DNA from 3 places in the Nocardia glycosmidis genome. Region 2 is predicted to be linked to each of the others. Evidence: riboswitches for the same ligand, from Rfam matches in the RefSeq annotation. Region 2 holds a riboswitch; each other region holds the start of a gene.
What was found. A riboswitch is a leader RNA that binds a small molecule or an ion and turns the genes downstream of it on or off. The one in region 2 is predicted to bind S-adenosylmethionine.

Region 1: linked by a shared signal. The riboswitch ahead of ACT86A_RS19915 (aminotransferase class V-fold PLP-dependent enzyme) and the one ahead of ACT86A_RS21535 (amino acid ABC transporter permease) in region 2 are both predicted to bind S-adenosylmethionine.
Region 3: linked by a shared signal. The riboswitch ahead of ACT86A_RS04065 (rhodanese-like domain-containing protein) and the one ahead of ACT86A_RS21535 (amino acid ABC transporter permease) in region 2 are both predicted to bind S-adenosylmethionine.

What each region holds. Positions count from the first base shown of each region.
Region 1 covers NZ_JBQWRH010000015.1:170,257-176,579, reverse strand. Annotated here, with positions in the region: gene ACT86A_RS19925 (M1 family metallopeptidase) at 1-736, opposite strand, end outside; gene ACT86A_RS19920 (Pls/PosA family non-ribosomal peptide synthetase) at 736-4,668, opposite strand; SAM riboswitch class IV at 5,326-5,439, shown strand; gene ACT86A_RS19915 (aminotransferase class V-fold PLP-dependent enzyme) at 5,486-6,323, shown strand, end outside.
Region 2 covers NZ_JBQWRH010000018.1:29,869-36,191, reverse strand. Annotated here, with positions in the region: gene ACT86A_RS21560 (ABC transporter substrate-binding protein) at 1-829, opposite strand, end outside; gene ACT86A_RS21555 (LLM class flavin-dependent oxidoreductase) at 826-1,938, opposite strand; gene ACT86A_RS21550 (GNAT family N-acetyltransferase) at 1,935-2,456, opposite strand; gene ACT86A_RS21545 (ABC transporter substrate-binding protein) at 2,461-3,420, opposite strand; gene ACT86A_RS21540 (amino acid ABC transporter ATP-binding protein) at 3,435-4,202, opposite strand; gene ACT86A_RS21535 (amino acid ABC transporter permease) at 4,199-5,200, opposite strand; SAM riboswitch class I at 5,300-5,393, opposite strand; gene ACT86A_RS21530 (hypothetical protein) at 5,763-6,323, shown strand, end outside.
Region 3 covers NZ_JBQWRH010000002.1:343,584-349,906, forward strand. Annotated here, with positions in the region: gene ACT86A_RS04055 (FAD-dependent oxidoreductase) at 1-380, opposite strand, end outside; gene ACT86A_RS04060 (Rv0361 family membrane protein) at 756-1,205, shown strand; SAM riboswitch class IV at 1,269-1,386, shown strand; gene ACT86A_RS04065 (rhodanese-like domain-containing protein) at 1,401-1,820, shown strand; gene ACT86A_RS04070 (O-succinylhomoserine sulfhydrylase) at 1,817-3,031, shown strand; gene ACT86A_RS04075 (CaiB/BaiF CoA transferase family protein) at 3,252-4,349, shown strand; gene yczR (MocR-like transcription factor YczR) at 4,449-5,954, opposite strand; gene ACT86A_RS04085 (hypothetical protein) at 6,017-6,286, shown strand.

The DNA.
Region 1 (6,323 bases), on a different contig from region 2:
TGAAGACCTCCAGCATTTTCGGCTGGCGGGCGAAATCGTGGTCGAAGTTCGCGCGCAGCCGCGGCGGAATGACGGCCTGCATCGGCACCGGGGTCTGCGCGGAACCCATGCGATGTTTGCGATAGTGGCCGATCTGGATAGTCGCCAAATAGCTCGACATCGGCTCGGCCTGCTCATAGACCCAGGTGGTCTGGCTGGCCTTGGTCTGTTTGCGTAGCAGGGTGCCGTTGGCCAGCGCGTAGTACGGGGAATCGGTGGTGATCGAAATCCGGTAGCTCGCTTTGGAACTCGGGTGGTCGTCACAGGGGAACCACGATGCGGCGCCGTTGGGCTGGCTGGCCACGAGCGCGCCCTCGGTGAGCTCCTCCCAACCGACTTCGCCCCAGGGGCCGCGCACCGGCTTCGGGATGCCACCGTACTGCACCACCATCGAGAGCGCGCCGCCCGCCGGAATCCGCTGCTGCGGGGTGATCACCAATTTGCCGTGCTGGTGGGTGTATTTCGCGGCCTTGGTCCCGTTGACTAACACCTTCGAGACGGTGAGCGCCTGTGCGAGGTCGAGGGCGAACCGCGGACACACCGCGGTGGTCACCGCGGTGATCGTGGCACGTCCGGTCAGCCGGTTGGCGGAGACTCGATAGGCCAACTCGAGTTCGTATCGTGAGACCCGATACCCGCGATTGCCGTTCTGCGGTAGGTACTCATCGATGGGGGCTTCGTAGAACTTGCCCGGCATCAGCGTGCTCCGGGGTCGCCCGTGAACCAGGGTGCGATCGGGTTGCCCCACCAGCGCGTCGATGCGGGCACCGCATCGCCGCGCATGACCAGGGAGGCCGGACCGATGGTCGCGCCGTCGCCGATAGCCGAGGCCGGGAGTGCGACGCAGTGCGGTCCGAGGGTGGCGCCCGCGCCGAGCGTGACGGTGTCCATGGCCATGATTCGATCGTGGAACAGGTGGGTTTGCACCACGCAGCCGCGTTCAACGGTCGCGCCGTCGCCGAGAGTCACCAGGTCCGCCTCCGGTAGCCAATAGGACTCGCACCATACCCCGCGACCGATGCTCGCCCCGAGCCCGCGAAGCCACAGGTTCAGTACGGGCGTACCGGTCGCCGCGCGCGCGAACCACGGTGCGGCAACCGTTTCCACGAAGGTGTCGGAGACCTCGTTACGCCACACGAACGAACTCCACAGCGGATACTCCTCGGTGCCGATCCGGCCCACCAACAACCACTTGGCGGCCACCGCGCTCGCGCCCGCCACGGCACCGGCGCTCAGCAGCACCAACCCGCTGAGTAGCCCGGCGGCCAGATGGCCGAACGTTTGCGCGAGCCAGGCCAGCGTGCTCAGCACGCCGAGTCCGATGGCGAAAGTCACCAGGACGGGGAAGAGCCGGCAGGTTTCGACAATCGCGCGGGCGATGCGCAGGCGGGCGGGCGGGTCGAAGGTACGCGCCGTGTCGGTGCTCTCCGCCGCGCGGCGCAGCCGGACCGGCGGACTACCCAACCAGGACGAGCCGGCCTTTGCCTTGGACGGCGCCGCCGACAACACCGCGACCAGCCCGTTCTTCGGGACGCGGCGGCCGGGTGCGGTCATCCCCGAGTTGCCGAGAAACGCGCGCTTGCCGACCTTGGCCTCACCGATGTGCAGCCAGCCACCGCCGAGCTCATAACCCGCGATCATGGTGTCGTCGGCCAGAAAGGCGCCATCGGCGACGGTGGTGAACTTCGGCAGCAACAGCACCGTCGACACCTCCACGCTCTTGCCGACCTTCGCGCCGAGCAAGCGCAGCCACAACGGCGTGAGCAGACTCGCGTAGAGCGGAAACAGGAAGCCACGCGCGGAATCCAGCAGCCGCTCGGTAGCCCACGCCTGCCAGCCGACGCGGCTGCGCACCGGGTGGTAGCCCGCGGTCAGGCCGATGCTCAGCAACCGAACCGCGACGATGGTCGCCGCGGCGTAGATACCGAGGCTCAGCAGGGTCGCGACGGGAAGAATGGCGAAGGCCCGGACGACGGCCGCGGCGAGCGTGCGGGTATCGCGAACGAACCAAGCGAGGAACGCGCCGCCCGCGCCGAGGCCGAGGATCGGCATGGCGGCCAAGGCCATCGACGTGACACCGAAGACGCCGACCCAGCGCCGGGCCCGGTCGGGCGTGTGCGGCGGCCAGCGATGCTGCGCCTTGCCGACCTTCACCGCGGGTGAACCCGCCCACTCCTGTTCGGCCTTCACCTTGCCCGACACCGCGGAACCCGGCGCCACCTCGGCGTTCTTACCGATCTTCGTGCCGGGCAGCAGGATCGAGCGCGAGCCGACCACGGCGCCGGGGCCGATGGTGATCGGGCCCAGATGCACCACATCGCCGTCGATCCAGTAACCGGACAGGTCGACCTCCGGCTCGACGCTGCACCCGTCGCCGAGCTCGAGCATGCCGGTCACCGGCGGCAGCGAATGCAGGTCGACGCCCTTGCCGATCTTCGCGCCGAGCACCCGCGCGAACGGCACCATCCACGGCGCGCCGGACAGGTTCTCGGCGCCGCTGGCCTCGGACAGGCGAACGGCCGCCCACAAGCGCAGATGCACCGCGCCGCCGCGCGGATAACTACCCGGCCGGACACCGCGCAGCAACAGCCGTGCGCCCGCCACGCAGATCGCCATCCGGCCGGGTGGGGAGATGAACAGTACGAACGCGGCCAGCGTCCACCACCAGGACAGCTGCGGCAGCCACGGCAGCGAGCCGGACCAGGCGGCGATATTGCCGACGATCGCCAGCCAGGTGAGCCACTGCAGGCCGGTGAGCGTGGTCAACGGGATGGTGGCGAGCACCTGCGCCGCTTGCGCCGCCAAGGGCGTCGGGCGCACCACGCGTTCGGTGACGGCGACCGCGGGTGTGGTCTGCTCCAGCAGCTCGACCAGAGCGCCGAGGCGCGGATGGTCGTAGAGATCGGCGACGGCGATCTGCGGATAACGTTCGCGCAGCGCGGCGACCAGCTGTGCCGCGGCGAGCGAGCCGCCGCCCAGATCGAAGAAGTCGGCATCGAGATCGCCGACCTCCGCGCCGAGAATCGAATCCCACAATCCGGCAACCCATTGCGCTGTGCCGGTCAGGTCGTTGTCGTCGTCCTCGCCTGAGCCCGGTAGCGGCCACGGCAGGGCGTCGCGATCCACCTTGCCGGAGGTACGGGTCGGTAGCTCGGGGACCACCGCGAGCCGGGGGACCAGCGGGGCCGGAAGTTGTTCGGCGAGGATGGCTCGTGCGGCCTTGACGTCGAAGTCCGGTCCGGGCGCGGTGAGGTAGCCGATCAGTAGCTTGTTGCCCGCCTTTGTGCTTCGGATCGCGGCGGCGGCGCCGGTGACACCGGGGAGATGCTGGAGTGCGTTGTCGATCTCGCCGAGCTCGATGCGGCGGCCGCCGAGTTTGATCTGATCATCGGCGCGGCCGAGGAAGACCAGCCCCGCGCTCTCGTTGCGAACCAGGTCGCCGCTACGGTAGGCGCGGTCCCAGCCGACCGAGGGCAGCGGTGCGTACTTCTCCGCGTCCTTGGCGGGGTCGAGATAGCGTGCCAGGCCGACGCCGCCGATCACCAATTCGCCGGACTCGCCCTCGGCCACGGGATTTCCCGCTTGATCCACCACGACCAGATCCCAGCCGTTGAGGGGAAGCCCGATCCGGATCGGCCACTGGCCGTTCAGCTGTGCGGCACAGGCGACGACCGTTGCCTCGGTGGGGCCGTAGGTGTTCCATACCTCGCGAATCGAATCATCATCTCCGGCAAGTCGTTCGGCGAGTTCCGGTGCGACGGCCTCACCGCCGAAGATGAGCAGGCGCACCGCCTCCAGCGCTTCGACCGGCCAGGTCGCGGCCAGGGTCGGCACCGTCGAGACGATGCTGATCTCGCGCCGCACCAGCCAGGGGCCCAGGTCGGCGCCGGTGCGCACCAGCTCGCGCGGAGCCGGCACCAGGCAGGCGCCGTTGCGCCAGGCCAGCCACATCTCCTCGCAGGAGGCGTCGAAGGCGACCGAGAGACCGGCGAGCACCCGGTCACCCGGGCCGATCGGGGCGTCGCGCAGGAACAGGTCAGCTTCGGCGTCGACGAACGCGGCGGCGTTGCGGTGGGTGACGGCAACGCCTTTCGGGGTGCCGGTCGAGCCCGAGGTGAAGATGATCCAGGCATCGTCGCCGGGGGTGGGGAGCGTCGACCAGGTTTCCCCACGTTCGTGCTGTTCCGCGGCACGGATACCCGCGGCCGTGGTCTCGATGCCGTCGGCGGTCACCAGCGCGGTGACCTGGGCTTCGCCGAAGACCAGCTGGGCCCGCTCGTCCGGGTCGTCGGCGTCGACCGGCACATAGGCCGCGCCACTGTAGAGGACCGCGAGAATGGTGACGTAGAGTCCGCGGGTCCCGGAAGGCATCCGCACCCCGACCCGGTCACCGGGGCGTACGCCCGCTGTGGCGAGGCGGGCCATGGTCTGCTCGACCTCGACCACCAAGTCCAGGTAGGTCAGCACCACCTGGCCGTCGTCGATGGCCGGGGCGTCGGGATGTGCGAGCGCGGTAGCGGTCAGGATGTCGACCAGCGTCCTGGCCTGCGGCGCATGCTCGCCCCGCAACAACGGACGCTGCGGCGCGTCGACCTCTGTTCGGAGCACGGTGCCCACCGAACCTTCCATCGATCTGCCTCACACTTTCCGTTGTCGCGCCATAGTTGGGTTACCAAAGGGCGGGTTACCAAAGGGCGGGGTTACCAAAGGGCAAATGCCGCGATTGGCCAGTTGTCCACGGTACTGGGTTTGCTTCGGCAGCGCCCAGCGGCGCTGCGCGAACGGGGAATGTCGCTGCGCTCGACAAGGGGTGAACACCATGGATTCGAGATCGGCTGCTTGTTGTTAGCTGGATGAGGGCTGAGCGTCCGGCGACTCGTGCGCTGTGACATCGCGAATCGGGGCGCGACGGGCTGCGAACAGGTAACGCTTGGTTTTGCTTTCCGCAAAAGCGCGGGCCGCTGTGGTTACCTGGGCACCAGGGACGATCGTTCGGGTTACCGGGTGCTGCTGCGTATTTGCTGTATTTGTTCGGTCGTAGCGTCGTCGGAGACGAGATGCCGGGCCTGCTCCGGCCGGCAGCGGTGGCGCGGATGTGTTCAGGGCAACAGCCGCGTGCCGGCTTCGATGGCGAACAGTGCTCGTAAAGCGAGGTCAGGGGTGCCGGCCCGGCTCGTGAGTCTGCGCGCGGACGCACGGACGTCGGGCAGGTCCCGATCGGTATGTGCCGGCCTGGGATTGGTACCCAGTTGACAGCGCTGGGGCGCTTCTGCCAATCTCGGGTCAGGTCATGAGTACCAGCGCTAAGCCCCGGCTTGCTGGTCGGCAACCCTCCTCCGCGGTGGGGTGCTCCGGGTGACGACCCGGCCGCCGCCCAACCGGGCGCGGCAAGCGCGGACTCGACGAATCATTCGATCGCGGTCCTAGAGCCGACGGGATTCACGTGATGACTAGTGTTGTCGATACCACCTGTGCCGCATTCGCCCGGGTCTCGGGCGACGAACTGCTGGTGCCGCTCGTGCAGGGCGGAACCGCGAGCTACGCGAATTTCGACTATGCGGCGAGCGCGCCGGCATTGGCGCAGGTTACCGACCGCGTGCAGCAGTTGCTGCCGTTCTACGCGAGCGTGCACCGCGGCGCGGGTTACGCTTCGCGGATCTCCACGGAGTGCTACGAGGCCGCCCGCGGATCGGTAGGCAAGTTCCTCGACGCCGCACCGGATCACGTGGTGGTGTTCACGCGCAACACCACCGACTCGCTGAACCTGCTCGCGTCCTGCGTGCCCGGCGACACGGTAGTGCTCGATATCGAGCACCACGCCAACTTCCTGCCGTGGACCAGGCGCGGCCGCCGCGTCGTGCAGGCGGCCGACACGGTCGAGGAGACCGTCGGCCGGCTGGTCGCCGAGTTGTGCAGCAAGCCCGCCGCGTTGCTCGCGGTGACCGGCGCGTCGAACGTCACCGGGGAGGTGCTGCCACTGGAGCGGCTGGCCACCATCGCGCACCAGTGCGGCGCCCGGATCTTGGTGGACGCGGCGCAGCTGGCGCCACATCGTCGGATCAGCCTGCGGGACACCGGAATCGACTATCTAGCCTGTTCCGGTCACAAGCTGTACGCGCCCTTCGGCGCGGGTGTGCTGGTGGGCAAGCGGGATTGGCTCGATGCGGCGCAGCCCTATCTGTCCGGCGGCGGGGCGGTTCGGGAGGTGAGCACAACCGAGGCCGAGTGGGCCCCCGCTCCGCAGCGGCACGAGGCCGGGTCGCCGAACGTGCTCGGCGCCGCCG
Region 2 (6,323 bases):
TCTGCGGGGCGTCCTGGGGCAGCGCATCGCTGATCGCGTCCAGCTGCCCGGAGGCGACACTGCCGGTGCGCACCCCGGATTCGGGCACCACGGTGAACTCGATCTTGTCCAGATACGCCTCGCCGCGATGCGCGAACACCGCCGAACCCCAGTTGTAGCCGGCGCGTTTGGCCAGTGTCACCGCCGCGTCCTGGCGGTAGGCCGCGTAGGTGAACGGCCCGCTGCCGACGTTGTCGCCGAGGCAGCGCTGTTCGGCCGGCTTGGCCGTGGTCGCGTCGGCCAGGATGCCGAGCTGGGCGGTCGAGGAGGCCTGCAGGAACTGCGCGTTGGGTTTGCTGAACTCCACCCGGGCGGTGAGCCGGTCGACGGCGGTGGTGCCGACGTAGTTGGCGAGATAGCTGCTGCCCAGCGGCGCCTTGCCCGAGCCGAGCTTGACCACCGAATCGAACGTGGTGCGCACCGAGTCCGCGGTCAGTGGCGTGCCGTCGCTGAACGTGACGCCGTCGCTCAGGTGGAAGGTGAACACCTTCGCGTCGGGGCTCACTTCCCAGCGCTGCGCCAGCCACGGCTTCAGCTCACCGGTGTCCGGATCCTGGTCGGTCAGCGAATCGACGATCTGCCTGGTCACGTAGAGGGTCTGGTTGGTTGCGGACTGTGCGGGGTCCGAGCAGGTCGGCGCCTGGGACAGGCCGTAGCGCAGCGTGCCGCCGGGTCGCGGCGGTCCCGCGACGGTGGCGGGCGTGGCCGAATCGCTGCCGCAGGCGGCTACCGAAGCGGCCGCGGCCAGCGCGCCTGCGAGCGCGAGGATTCGGTGACGGGATCGGATCACGAAACAACTCCAGATACTTCCGTGCGGGCGAGCTGCTCGCCCGGGTCGGGATCGGCGTCGGCGACGAAACTCGCCAACGGTCGGCTGGGAATGCGGCGGCGCAGTTCGGGCGCCACCTCGGCCTGGAACAGCTCCAGGCTGTCCAGGTACTGCCGTTCGGGGCGTCCGTCGCGTTCGACGGACAGGTTGATCACCTCGTGGCCGAGCTGCTCGTGCTGGCGGCCGACCTTGTCGATCACCTGCTCGGGGCTGCCGACCAGGGCCGAGCTGCGCGCCACGAAGTCGTCGAGGGTCTCGAACACGACCGGCAGCCCGAGCTTGCGGGCCAACCCCAGTCGCGCCTGGAAGATCGGCGCGTACGCGGTCCGCGCCTCCTGCGAGGTCCGGGCGACGTGGAATCCGGCGGTGCCCGCCCCGACGAGCGCATCCGCCGGATCGTTGCCGTGGAACGCCCAACGCTCCCGGTAGTAGCGCACCAGCTCGGCATAGGGCTCGATCGGATTGGTGACGTTCGCCGAGAACACCGGATCACCGTGCCGCGCGGCCAGTTCCACCGAGTCGCGGCTGGTCGCGCTGCCGTGCCAGATCCGGATGTTCGGCTGCAGCGGCCGCGGCAGCGCCTTGGCCTCGCGCAGTGGCGGGCGGAACCGCCCCGACCAGGTGACCCTTTCGCCGGCCCACAGCGCGCGGAACAGCTCGTAGCCTTCGCGATTGCGATCCCACTGGTCGTCGGTGGTGACGTGGAACAGCTGCGCCTGTGCGGTGCCGTTGCCCTTCCCGATGATCAGTTCCAGCCGACCGCCGGAGAGGTTGTCCAGCGTCGAGTAGTCCTCGAAAGCACGCACCGGGTCCAGCAGGCTCAGCGTGGTCACCGCGGTGAACAGCGTGATCCGGGAGGTCACGGCGGCCAGGTGCGAGAGGATCACCGGCGGCGCGGCGGACAGGAACGGGTCCTCGTGCCGCTCGCCGACGGCGAACCCGTCGTAGCCCAGCTCGTCGGCCAGTCGCGCCTGGTCGACGACCTCGCGCAGCCGCTCGCGGGTGCCGGGCAGACGGCCGGTCCGCGGGTCCGGCACCCGGGTGACGAGGGTGAAAAGCAGAAACTTCATGCGGTGGCTCCCAAACTGGCGGCTGGCAGGTGCTTCTCGAACGGGTGCTTGCCGATCTGTTCCGCGGGCAGGTCCGGGTCGTAGAGGGGGCGGTAGCCCGCGGCGAGGTACAGGGCGACGGCTTCGGGCTGGCGTGGTCCGGTGGTCAGGTACACCCGCCGGTAGCCGCGGCGAGTGATCTCGGTCTCCAGCTGGTCGAGCACAAACCGCCCGAGCCCCCGCCTGCGGTGCGCACGCGAGGTCCAGATCCGTTTCAGCTCCGCGGTGTGCGCGTCATAGCGCTGGAACGCGCCGCCCGCCACCGCCTCCCCGTCCTGGGTGACGACCAGCAATGCCCCGTACGGTGGCGTGAACGCCGTGGCCGGGTGCTCGCGTAGCGCGGCGTGCACCTCGCCGGGTGTGCGGCCGTAACGGCTGCTGTATTCGAGTGCGAGTTCGGCGAGCAGAGGCGCGGCCAGCGGGTCGTCCTGGAGCACCCGGTGCACGCGCAGTGGCGCGGTCGAAAGCTGCTGTGTCACGGGCTCACCGCTTCTTCGGCAGGCCGGGCGGGTTGATCCGAGACTCAGTGACCGTCTCGCTCTGCAGGCCCCACCGGTCGATCACCTGCTGGTAACTGCCGTGCTCGATGGCGTAGGCCAACGCGTGCTGCACGGCCGGGATCAGCCCGTTGTTCTTTTTGGTGAGCACCGCGATCTCGCCTTGCAGCGTCTCGCCCGCGCCGGAGAAGGTGCCCACGATCCTGGTCTGTTTCGCGGTGGCCGCGTGGTAGATCGCGGTCGGATTGGGGCCGAGGAAGCCGTCCAGCCGCTGCGAGGCCAGTGCCAGGTAGTAGTCGCTGAACTGCTGGTAGTAGGTGATGTCGATCGGAGGCAACCCCTCGGCCCGGTTCTGCTCGTTCCACGTAACCAGCAGCTGCTCCTGGTTGGTGCCGCTGCCGACGCCGATCCGCTTGCCCGCCAGGCTGGTGCGGTCCTTGTACTCCAGCTTGCTCTGGATCGGCACCTCCAGCGCGACGTTGTCCTTGCGGTAGGTCGCGAAGTCGTACTTCTCTTTGCGCTCCTCGGTGACGGTGACGTTGGAGATGAAGGCGTCCACTTCGCCCGAGTCCACCCGCACGAAGTTCTGCGAGAAGTCCGCCACCTGCACGTCGAGTCGCAGGCCGAGAATGTCGGCGACCAGCGAGGCGAAGTCGATTTCGGAGCCGACCACGGTCTTGTCGTCGGTGGCGTAGAACCGCAGCGGCGGCGCGGTCCCAGCGGACCCGGTGACGATCAGGGTGCCGCGGTCACGGATCGCCTGCGGCACCTCCGCGGCGATGGCGTCGACCTTCGCGGCCCGGACGCGACCGGACTGGGCGGGGGAAAGGTCGAAGGTAATCGACCCGACGGGCTGCGCGGCGGAATCCGCCTCGGGTTCGGTGCAGCCGGTGCTCAGCAGCACGACCGCGGTCGCGGCGGCGGTGACCAGGGCGGAAAGCTTCATCGGATACCTGTTCATCAGCGGACTCGGGAAAGGAAGGCGCGGGTGCGCGGGTGTTCGGGGTGGTCGAGGACGGCCGCCGGCGGACCCTGCTCGACGATGACCCCCTCGTCGAGGAACACCACGGTGTCGGCGACTTCGCGAGCGAAACCGATTTCGTGGGTGACGATCACCAGGGCGGTGCCGCCGTGCGCGAGGTCGCGGATCACGTCGAGGACTTCGCCGACCAGCTCGGGGTCCAATGCGGAGGTCGGCTCGTCGAACAGGATCACGCGGGGCCGCAGCGCCAGTGCGCGGGCGATCGCCACGCGTTGCTGCTGGCCGCCGGACAACCTGCGCGGATACGCTCCGGCGAGCTGCCCGATGCCGACGCGTTCGAGCAGTTCCTTTGCCTCGCGCTCGATTTCGGCGCGGTCGCGGTGCTGCGCGGAAAGCGGTGCGAGCGTGATGTTGTCGAGCACTGTCAGGTGCGGGAACAGATTGAACTGCTGGAAGACGAAGCCGATCCGGGAGCGCTGCTTGCGCACTTCCCGGTCCGGCAGCGCGTGCAACCGGTTACGGCGCAGGCGGTAGCCGATCAGCTCGCCGTCGATGTGCACAGTTCCCGCGTCCAGTGATTCCAGGCGGTTCACCACGCGCAGCAGGGTCGACTTGCCGGAGCCGGATGGACCGATCACCGTGACCACTTCGCCGGAGCGAACGGTCAGATCGATGCCGCGCAACACCTGGTGCGGCCCGTAGGATTTCCGGACGCCGCGAACCTCGACGGCGAGCGTGCCGGTCATCGTGTCGCTCCGCGTGGTGCGGTGGAACCGATCTCGGCGACTTCCTGCAGCTTCTGCCACGCGCGCTGCAGCGGCGAAGGCGGCGGATTGCGGTGCGCGCCTTTGGCGTAGTGACGCTCGATGTAATACTGCGCCACCGAGAGCACGGTGGTGAGCACGAAGTACCACACCGTCGCGACCATCAGCAGCGGCACAACCCGCCCATTGCGCCCATAGATCACCTGGACCTGGTAGAACAGCTCGGCGATCGCCATCACCGACACGATCGAGGTGCCCTTGAACAGGCTGATCACCTCGTTGGTCGCGTTCGGCAGGATCGAGCGCATCGCCTGCGGGAAAACGACGGTGCGGAACTGCCGCAGTCGCGGAATCCCCAGTGCGGCGGCGGCCTCCAGCTGTCCCGCGTCGACCGAGATGAATCCGGCGCGGATGATTTCGGCGGAATATGCCGCCTGATGCAGGGCCAATCCGATCACGGCGGCGGTGAAGCCGCTGATCACGCCGTTCACCTCGAAGGTGAACAGCGCCGGGCCGAACGGGATGCCGATCGACAGCGTCCGGTACAGATAGGCGATGTTGAACCAGAACAGCAGCTGCACGATCAGCGGGATGGCCCGGAACGCCCAGATGTAGGCCCAGGAGATCACCCGCAATACCGGATTGTTCGATAGCCGGGCGACCGCCAGCGCGGTGCCGAGGAGGAATCCCAGCGCGGTACCCCACACGGTCAGCTCCAACGTCACTTGCAATGCCGACAGCACCGATTTCGCCGTGATGTACTGCGCGAACGTCGGCCAATCCCAGCCGGGGTTGGTGGCCAGACCGTGCACGAACTGGGCGAGCAGAACCAGCGCGACAGCGCTGACCACCCACCGCCACGGGTGCCGGCTCTTGGCTACCTCAGGCGTCTCACCTGCTCGAGCGGGATGCGGCTCGGATGTGCCGGCCGGGGCCGGATCGCCGAGCGAGGAGGTTTCGGGTGCGGCGGACGTGGTCATGCCCGCACCTCGCGGGCGCTCGGTTCCGGCCTGAGCGTGAACGCGGCTGCGTCCATGGCACGCTCACGCCATGCCAGGTCCTCGATAATCACTTCGGTTCCTCCATCGGTCCCGGCGGAAGCACCCGCACCCGGTGACCGGGGGGTTGCTGCGACGTCGACGAGCCAGGTCTCTCGGTCGCTCTGGATGGTTGGTGCCGACCCCCCGCCGGCCGATGTCGGGGTCGAGCCGAATCATGATGCCGAGCAACTGGACTCTGGAACAAGAGAAGTAATCAGCGTGAGCGTAGATCTTGTCGGGCCTGGATTCGTCGGATAATTCTGGTAGCCAGGCGTGCGCTGCCGAATGAGAGCGGTGCGGTCCCCGGTCGCATCATCGCCGGCGTGCCGGGGGGAGCCGAAGCGGCGGCCGGACGCGGCGTACAGCTTGTCGGTGGCGGCCGACCGGTGCCGTAGATCCCGGCAAACTGGACTGCTGTGGAATTGCTGTTGGCAATCTCGGCTGTTGCGTGCGTTTGCCGGAGTACTGTGCCCCTCGATCGTTCCGCCGATGAGGAGGTTTCGTGATCACGTTGCGTAGTCTGACTTTGTTGTCCGCCGTCGTGACCGGCTCGGTCGCTCTCGCGCTCGCGGGACCAGGGGCCGCCGGCGCGGCCCCGGACGACCCGGCCCCCGCGTTCTCCGACCGCGCCACGCAGACCGCGGCGCCCGGTGACCCGTGGAGCATCTACAACTCCGCGCTCGACGCGCTGCGCGGCCTCGGCATCGAGCCGTTCGCGTATCCGGCCGCGGCGGCGTTGTGCCTCGACAACACGACCCTCGGGCTCGCGCCCGCCGTGGCCGGGACCATTCCGGGCCCGTGGCCGAAGAACACCGTGCAGATCCCCGGGCTCGACCTCAACGCCGTCAAAACGGGGCAGGCCATGTTCACATTCGTGCCGTACGGGCTTGGGCCGGACGGCTCGAACACCGCGGGTATGCAGGTCGCCTGGCTCAATCTGAGTAACGGACGCAGCGGCACCGCCGCCATGGGGCCGCTGTCGGAGGTGGCCCGCGCGATGATCCCCGCCGCAGTCCCGCCGGAGTTGCGACCCAAAGCGGAGCAGGCCATCCGGGAGTTCCTC
Region 3 (6,323 bases), on a different contig from region 2:
ACCGCGTCGTAGAAGGCACGCAGGTCATCGAGGGTGATGTCGGTGCCGTAGTCGATATTGCCGAGCAGGCGGACCTGAGGCTTGTCGAGCACCTTGTGCAGGGCGGTGATGATGCCCTTGATCCGCGGGTGGTCGGGGGCGACGCCATAGCGGATCAGCCCGAACGGCGCGGGCATGCGCTCGAACAGGTCGATACTCACCTCGGCGTCGGACTTCATCAGCGCGTCGGCGGCGTAGATCCCCGCCGGTCCGGCGCCCACGATCGCAATGCGGAGCGGGCGGGTCGGCGCGGTGTGCGCGTCAGGCCCGGAGGAGGAAGCCTGCGTCGCCACCGAGGGCTCGCGAACACCGCCATCCGATACTGCACTCTGTTCGGTCATTTCTTACGCGCACCCTCATGGTCGAAACAATTAATGACGTCTGGCTTAGCTTAGGCTAAGTTGACACACCGGCTAGGTCGCCCCGGTCCGGTGCGGACGCCGGCGTTGCCGGCTCGTGGCTGCACGGTGCTCCGTTCGCCGCGGCGACGAGCTGCCGATTCGCTATCACAGCAGGCTGCCGTCCCGCGATTCTATCGGGACCCTCGATCGCGCCTCGAGCCGGTGCGTGAACCCCGTGGATGCCATAGAACCTCACAATCGGCGCATACCCGCTCTCGTTCGGTCTGAAGCGGCTGTTGGGGTCCCGGCGGCGACTCCCCCCTTTCCGGTGGGGCCGAGCGCCCGATAACCCCGCCGACCAGGGATCATCGAGCCATGACCGAGCAGCGGCCGACCGCGGACGACGACGACATCATCCAGGTCGATCAGACCGACCAGCCTTCCGCGATCCCGTTCATCGCGGCCGCGGTGATCGCGGCGATCGTGCTCGGCGCGATCGTGCTCGGCGGAGTCCTGTCGCCTGCTGAGAAAAATGTCACAGATTCCGACCGCATCGCCGCGGCCGTCCGCAACTTCGTCGAGGGCGCCAATGGCACCGAGACGGTGCCGGCGCCCGGTACCGGATGCCAGGGCTTCGACGCCGCCCGTTCGCCGCTGGCCGGGCAGTCCGGCGCCGGAAAGTCAGTCGAGATCAGGAAAATCGATCCCCCGATCGTCGACGGCGACAAAGGCAAGGCCACCGTGACCACGGTGACAGACGGCACGGAGACGACCAAGACGTGGAACCTCACCAGATCCGGCGCCAAGTGGTTGGTCTGCACCTGAGCGTTCGCGCAGTGTGAGCCACCGTTTGACACGGTGACCCGGCTCGGTGCAATCTCAGTCGAAGGTCATGAGAACCAGTGTCAAGCCCCGGCATTACTGGTCGGCAACCCTCCTCCGCGGTGGGGTGCTCCGGGTGACGACCGGGCCGTGCTCGAAGACGCGGGCGCGGCAAGTGCGGATTCGCAGGAGGAGCAGATGAGCAATTACGCCGGTGACATCACCCCCCAGCAGGCATGGGAACTGTTGCGCGACAATCCCGAAACCGTTCTCGTCGACGTGCGGACGGAAGCCGAATGGCGGTTTGTCGGCGTCCCCGACACGAGTTCGATCGATCGGCCTACCGTGCTGATCGAGTGGGTCGACTCCGCCGGCGCGCGCAACGAGGCCTTCGTCGAGCAACTGCGGCAGGCACTCGACAACCACGATCCCGCCACGCCGGTGGTGTTCCTCTGTCGCTCCGGCCAGCGTTCGGTCGGCGCGGCGATCGCCGCCACCGCGGCCGGCTACCACACCTCCTACAACGTGCTCGACGGCTTCGAGGGTCCGCTCGATGGGTTCGGGCATCGCGGCGGCGCCGGCTGGCGCGCCCTCGGACTGCCCTGGCGGCAGTCGTGATCACCGGCGGCGCGTTCGACAAGCCCCTGCCCGAGGGTGTCGGTCCCGCGACGCTCGGTGTGCGGGGCGGACTGCGGCGCTCCGGCTTCGAGGAAACCTCCGAGGCGTTGTACCTGAGCTCCGGCTTCGTCTACGAGAGCGCGGAAGCCGCCGAGGCCGCGTTCACCGGCGAGGCGGAGCATTTCGTCTACTCCCGCTACGGCAATCCGACGGTCGCCATGTTCGAGGAGCGGATCCGGCTGATCGACGGCGCCGAAGCGTGCTTCGCCACCGCGAGCGGCATGTCGGCGGTGTTCACCGCGCTGGGCGCATTGCTCGGCGCGGGTGACCGGCTGGTCGCCGCGCGCAGCCTATTCGGTTCCTGCTTCGTGGTGTGCAACGAGATCCTGCCGCGCTGGGGCGTGGAGACCGTCTTCGTCGACGGCGAGGATCTCGACCAGTGGGAGCAGGCGCTGTCGGTGCCGACCAATGCGGTGTTCTTCGAGACGCCCGCCAATCCGATGCAGACCCTGGTCGATGTCCGTAGGGTGAGCGAACTGGCCCATGCCGCGGGCGCGAAAGTGGTGCTGGACAACGTCTTCGCCACACCGTTGCTGCAAAGCGGCTTCGAACTCGGCGCCGACGTGGTGGTCTACTCCGGCACCAAGCACATCGACGGGCAGGGCCGGGTACTCGGCGGAGCGATTCTCGGCGCGCAGGACTACATCGACGGGCCGGTGAAAACGCTGATGCGCCATACCGGTCCGGCGCTGAGCCCGTTCAACGCGTGGACCCTGCTGAAGGGTCTGGAAACCATGCCGCTGCGGGTGCGCCATTCGGTCGACTCCGCACTGCGGGTTGCCCGCTTCCTGGAGGACAACAAGGCGGTCAGCTGGGTGAAATACCCTTTCCTGGAGTCGCATCCGCAGCACGCGCTGGCCACCGGTCAGATGAGCGGGGGCGGCACCGTGGTCACCTTCGAGCTGGACGCCCCCGAGAACGAGGCGAAGAAGCGCGCTTTCGAGGTGCTGAACCGATTGCGCGTCATCGACATCTCCAACAACCTCGGCGACGCCAAGACCTTGATCACCCACCCGGCCACCACCACCCACCGCGCCATGGGCGCCGAAGGCCGCGCCACCATCGGCCTGTCCGACGGCGTCCTGCGCGTCTCGGTGGGCCTCGAAGACGTCGAAGACCTCCTGGACGACCTCGACCGAGCCCTCTCCTGAGCGACCCGGCACCGGTCCCCGGAGAACGGCACGCGGCCGATATCCGGGGCCGGTTGCTGCCGCCCATCGCCGACCCGGCGTGCGAGTGTGACCCGGCTCGCCCTTCCGGCGTTATTGTCCTACTGTCAATTCACCCGTTCGGCGACGGCCGGGACGACGCACCAGCTGTCGGTGCGCTGAATCAACGACAAGCTGGATCAACGACCATGTGAGGTAGGGCGTGAGTACTCCATCCATCCCTGAGCGGGGCCCCCTCGCGGGCATCAAGATCGTCGAATTGGCCGGTCTCGGCCCCGGTCCGCACGCGGCGCTGCTGCTCGCCGATCTGGGCGCCGAGGTGGTGCGGGTGCAGCGCCCCGGGCAGTTGTCCGGCGAGCACGACCGGGCGCAGCTGCGCGGCCGGACCATCGTCGAGGCGGATCTCAAGGACCCGGCGGACGTGGCGAAGGTGCTCCGGCTGATCGACAAAGCGGACGTACTGATCGAGGGTTTCCGCCCCGGTGTCACCGAGCGGATGGGTCTCGGCCCGGACCACGCGCTCGCCCGCAACCCGCGCCTGGTCTACGGCCGGATGACCGGCTGGGGTCAGCAGGGCCCGCTGGCCGACCGCGCCGGGCACGACATCAACTACATCTCCATCACCGGCGTGCTGCACGCCATCGGCCGCAAAGGCGAACGGCCGGTACCGCCGCTGAACATGGTGGGCGATTTCGGCGGCGGTTCGATGTTCCTGATCTTCGGCATCCTGGCCGCGCTGGTCGAGCGGCAGAATTCCGGCAAGGGCCAGGTGATCGACGCCGCCATGGTCGATGGCACCCTTGCCCTTTCGCACCTGATCTGGGCCATGCGCGGCAGCGGCGCCTGGTCCGACGAGCGCGGCGTGAACCTGCTCGACACGGGGATGTCGTTCTACGACACCTACGAAACCTCCGACGGCAAATACTTGGCGGTCGGCGCGCTCGAACCCCAGTTCTACGCACAACTGCTCGCCGGGCTGGAAATCGACGCCGAAGGGCTGCCAGCCCAGCTCGACCCCGCGGGCCAGGACACGCTGAAAAAGCTTTTCGCCGAACGCTTCCGAACCAAGACGCGCGCTGAGTGGACGGAGATCTTCCAGGGCACCGACGCCTGTGTCTCACCGGTGCTCACCTTCGAGGAGGCGGCGACCAACGAGCACATCGCGGCCCGCGGCTCACTGCTGAACTTGGACAACATCACCCAGCACGCGCCGGCGCCGCGCTTCTCCCGCACGCCGAACGCGGTCCCCACCCCGCCGCCGACCACGGCCACGCCGATCGACTCGGTCTGGGCCGACTGAGACGGCCGCGTGGGCGCTGGCGCCACGGGGTGGCCGAGCGCGCCGGCGCCGGTTTCGTGAAGACCTCTACGGGCTTTCAGCCTTCCGCGCGAAATCCGCTCAGTAGCAAGTCAGTGGCGTCAACGGATCAGTGGCGCGCGGCGTCAGCGCCTCGTAGGCGGATGCGATCGCCTTGACCGCCAACCGCAAGTCCGGCTCCCGGTGGGTGAACGGCAGCCGCAGGAAGCGTTCGAACGCACCCTGCACGCCGAATCTCGGCCCCGCCGCGAGCAATACGCCGTGATTGGGGGCGGTGGCAGCCAGCGCCGTCGACACCGAGGTCGGCAACTGCGCCCACACCGACATGCCGCCCGCCCCGACGGTGACGCGCCAATCCGGCAGCTCCTCGGCGAGCGCATCGAGCAGAGCGGCGCGTTGCGAACGCAATTGGTCCCGGCGACGGTCGAGGATCGCATCCGCGTGCTCGAGCAGGTGCACGGTGGCCAACTGGTCCATGACGGGCGTGCCGAGGTCGACCGTCGAGCGGATGCCGAGCAGCTTGGCGATCAGCGCCTGATTGGTGCGAATCCAGCCGACCCGCAGACCGCCCCAGAAGGACTTCGAGGCCGAGCCGATCGTGACGATCTCGGCGCCCTTGGCGAAGCACGCGACCGGAGGCGGCGCAGCGGCGTCGCCGAGCCCCAGATCTGCCATGGACTCATCGATCACCATGGTCATCCTGGTCTCGCGGGCGATGGCGGCCAGCTCGGCGCGACCCTCGGCGTCGAGTAGCAGGCCGGTCGGGTTGTTGTAATCCGGCACCAGGTAGGCCAGGCTGGCCGCGGTTTGCTGTGCCGCGCTGCGGATTCCGTCGAGGTCCCAGCCGGCCGCCGGATCGTCCGGGCGCAGCGGCACCGGCACCGGACGCGCGCCGACGTCGCGAATCGCCTCGATGGCGTTCGGATAGGTCGGATGGTCGATGAGCACGCGGGCGGCGGGCGCGCTGAGCACATTCAGCAACAGACGCATGCCGTGCTGAGCGCCGAGGGTGACCAGGATCTGCTCCGGCTCGGTCGGCAGGCCGCGCGCGGTGTAGCGGCGGGCAATTGCCTCGCGCAGCGCCAGCACACCGACCGGATCCATGCCGTGCGTGTCGAGGTAGGCCGGAATCCCTTCCAACGCAGCGGTATACGCGTCCTGCATCTCGAGCGGCGCGGCCATAGCGGCGTAGGTCAGGTCGATGGTGGGCAGCGGCGGCGAACCCATCATGACCAGAATGCTCCTGGCCGGCTTGATGCCGTCGTGCTGCACGTCACGCGGCAGCGCCACGGTGCTGCGCGAACCCTGACGACTGATCAGGTAGCCGTGCTCGCGCAGCAGCGCGTAGGTGGACGTGATGGTGGTGCGGCTGACCCCGAGCGTGGCGGCGAGGTCGCGTTCGCTGGGCAACGCCACACCGAGCGGGGCCCGACCATCGTGGATCAGCAGCCGGATACCTTCGGCCAGCGCCAGATATGCCGGCCGCGCGGACCGTCGTGCGCCGGCATCCGGTTCGCCGTCGTGCGCGTTGCGCCAGCTGCCCAGATCGCGGGCCAGACTGCCCGCACCGATCACTCTCGTCGCCATAGAGTCCAGTATCGGCTGATTGGATATTTCTTTGCAAGGCCAGTTGAACGCACCCTGACGTAATGACCGCCCTCGCCACTCTCTGCACAGTCGCCGTTTTCGGCTTCCTGATCTATCTCTTCGGGCCGAAACGCGACGAGCGCAACTTCCGCCTCGAACGCTTCCACCCGGGCATACCGCTGTCGGACCGAACGCTCTCACACTACGATTACCAGCGGCGATACTCCGATCTCGCGGCGATCTACAGCCGTGCGGATGTGCCCGATCCCGACTGGACCGATACGGAGAAGGCCGCTTCACGTGGCGATCTACAGCCGCGCAGACCTTTCTGATGCCAACTGGACCGGCACGGTGCAGGCCGCTCGACCA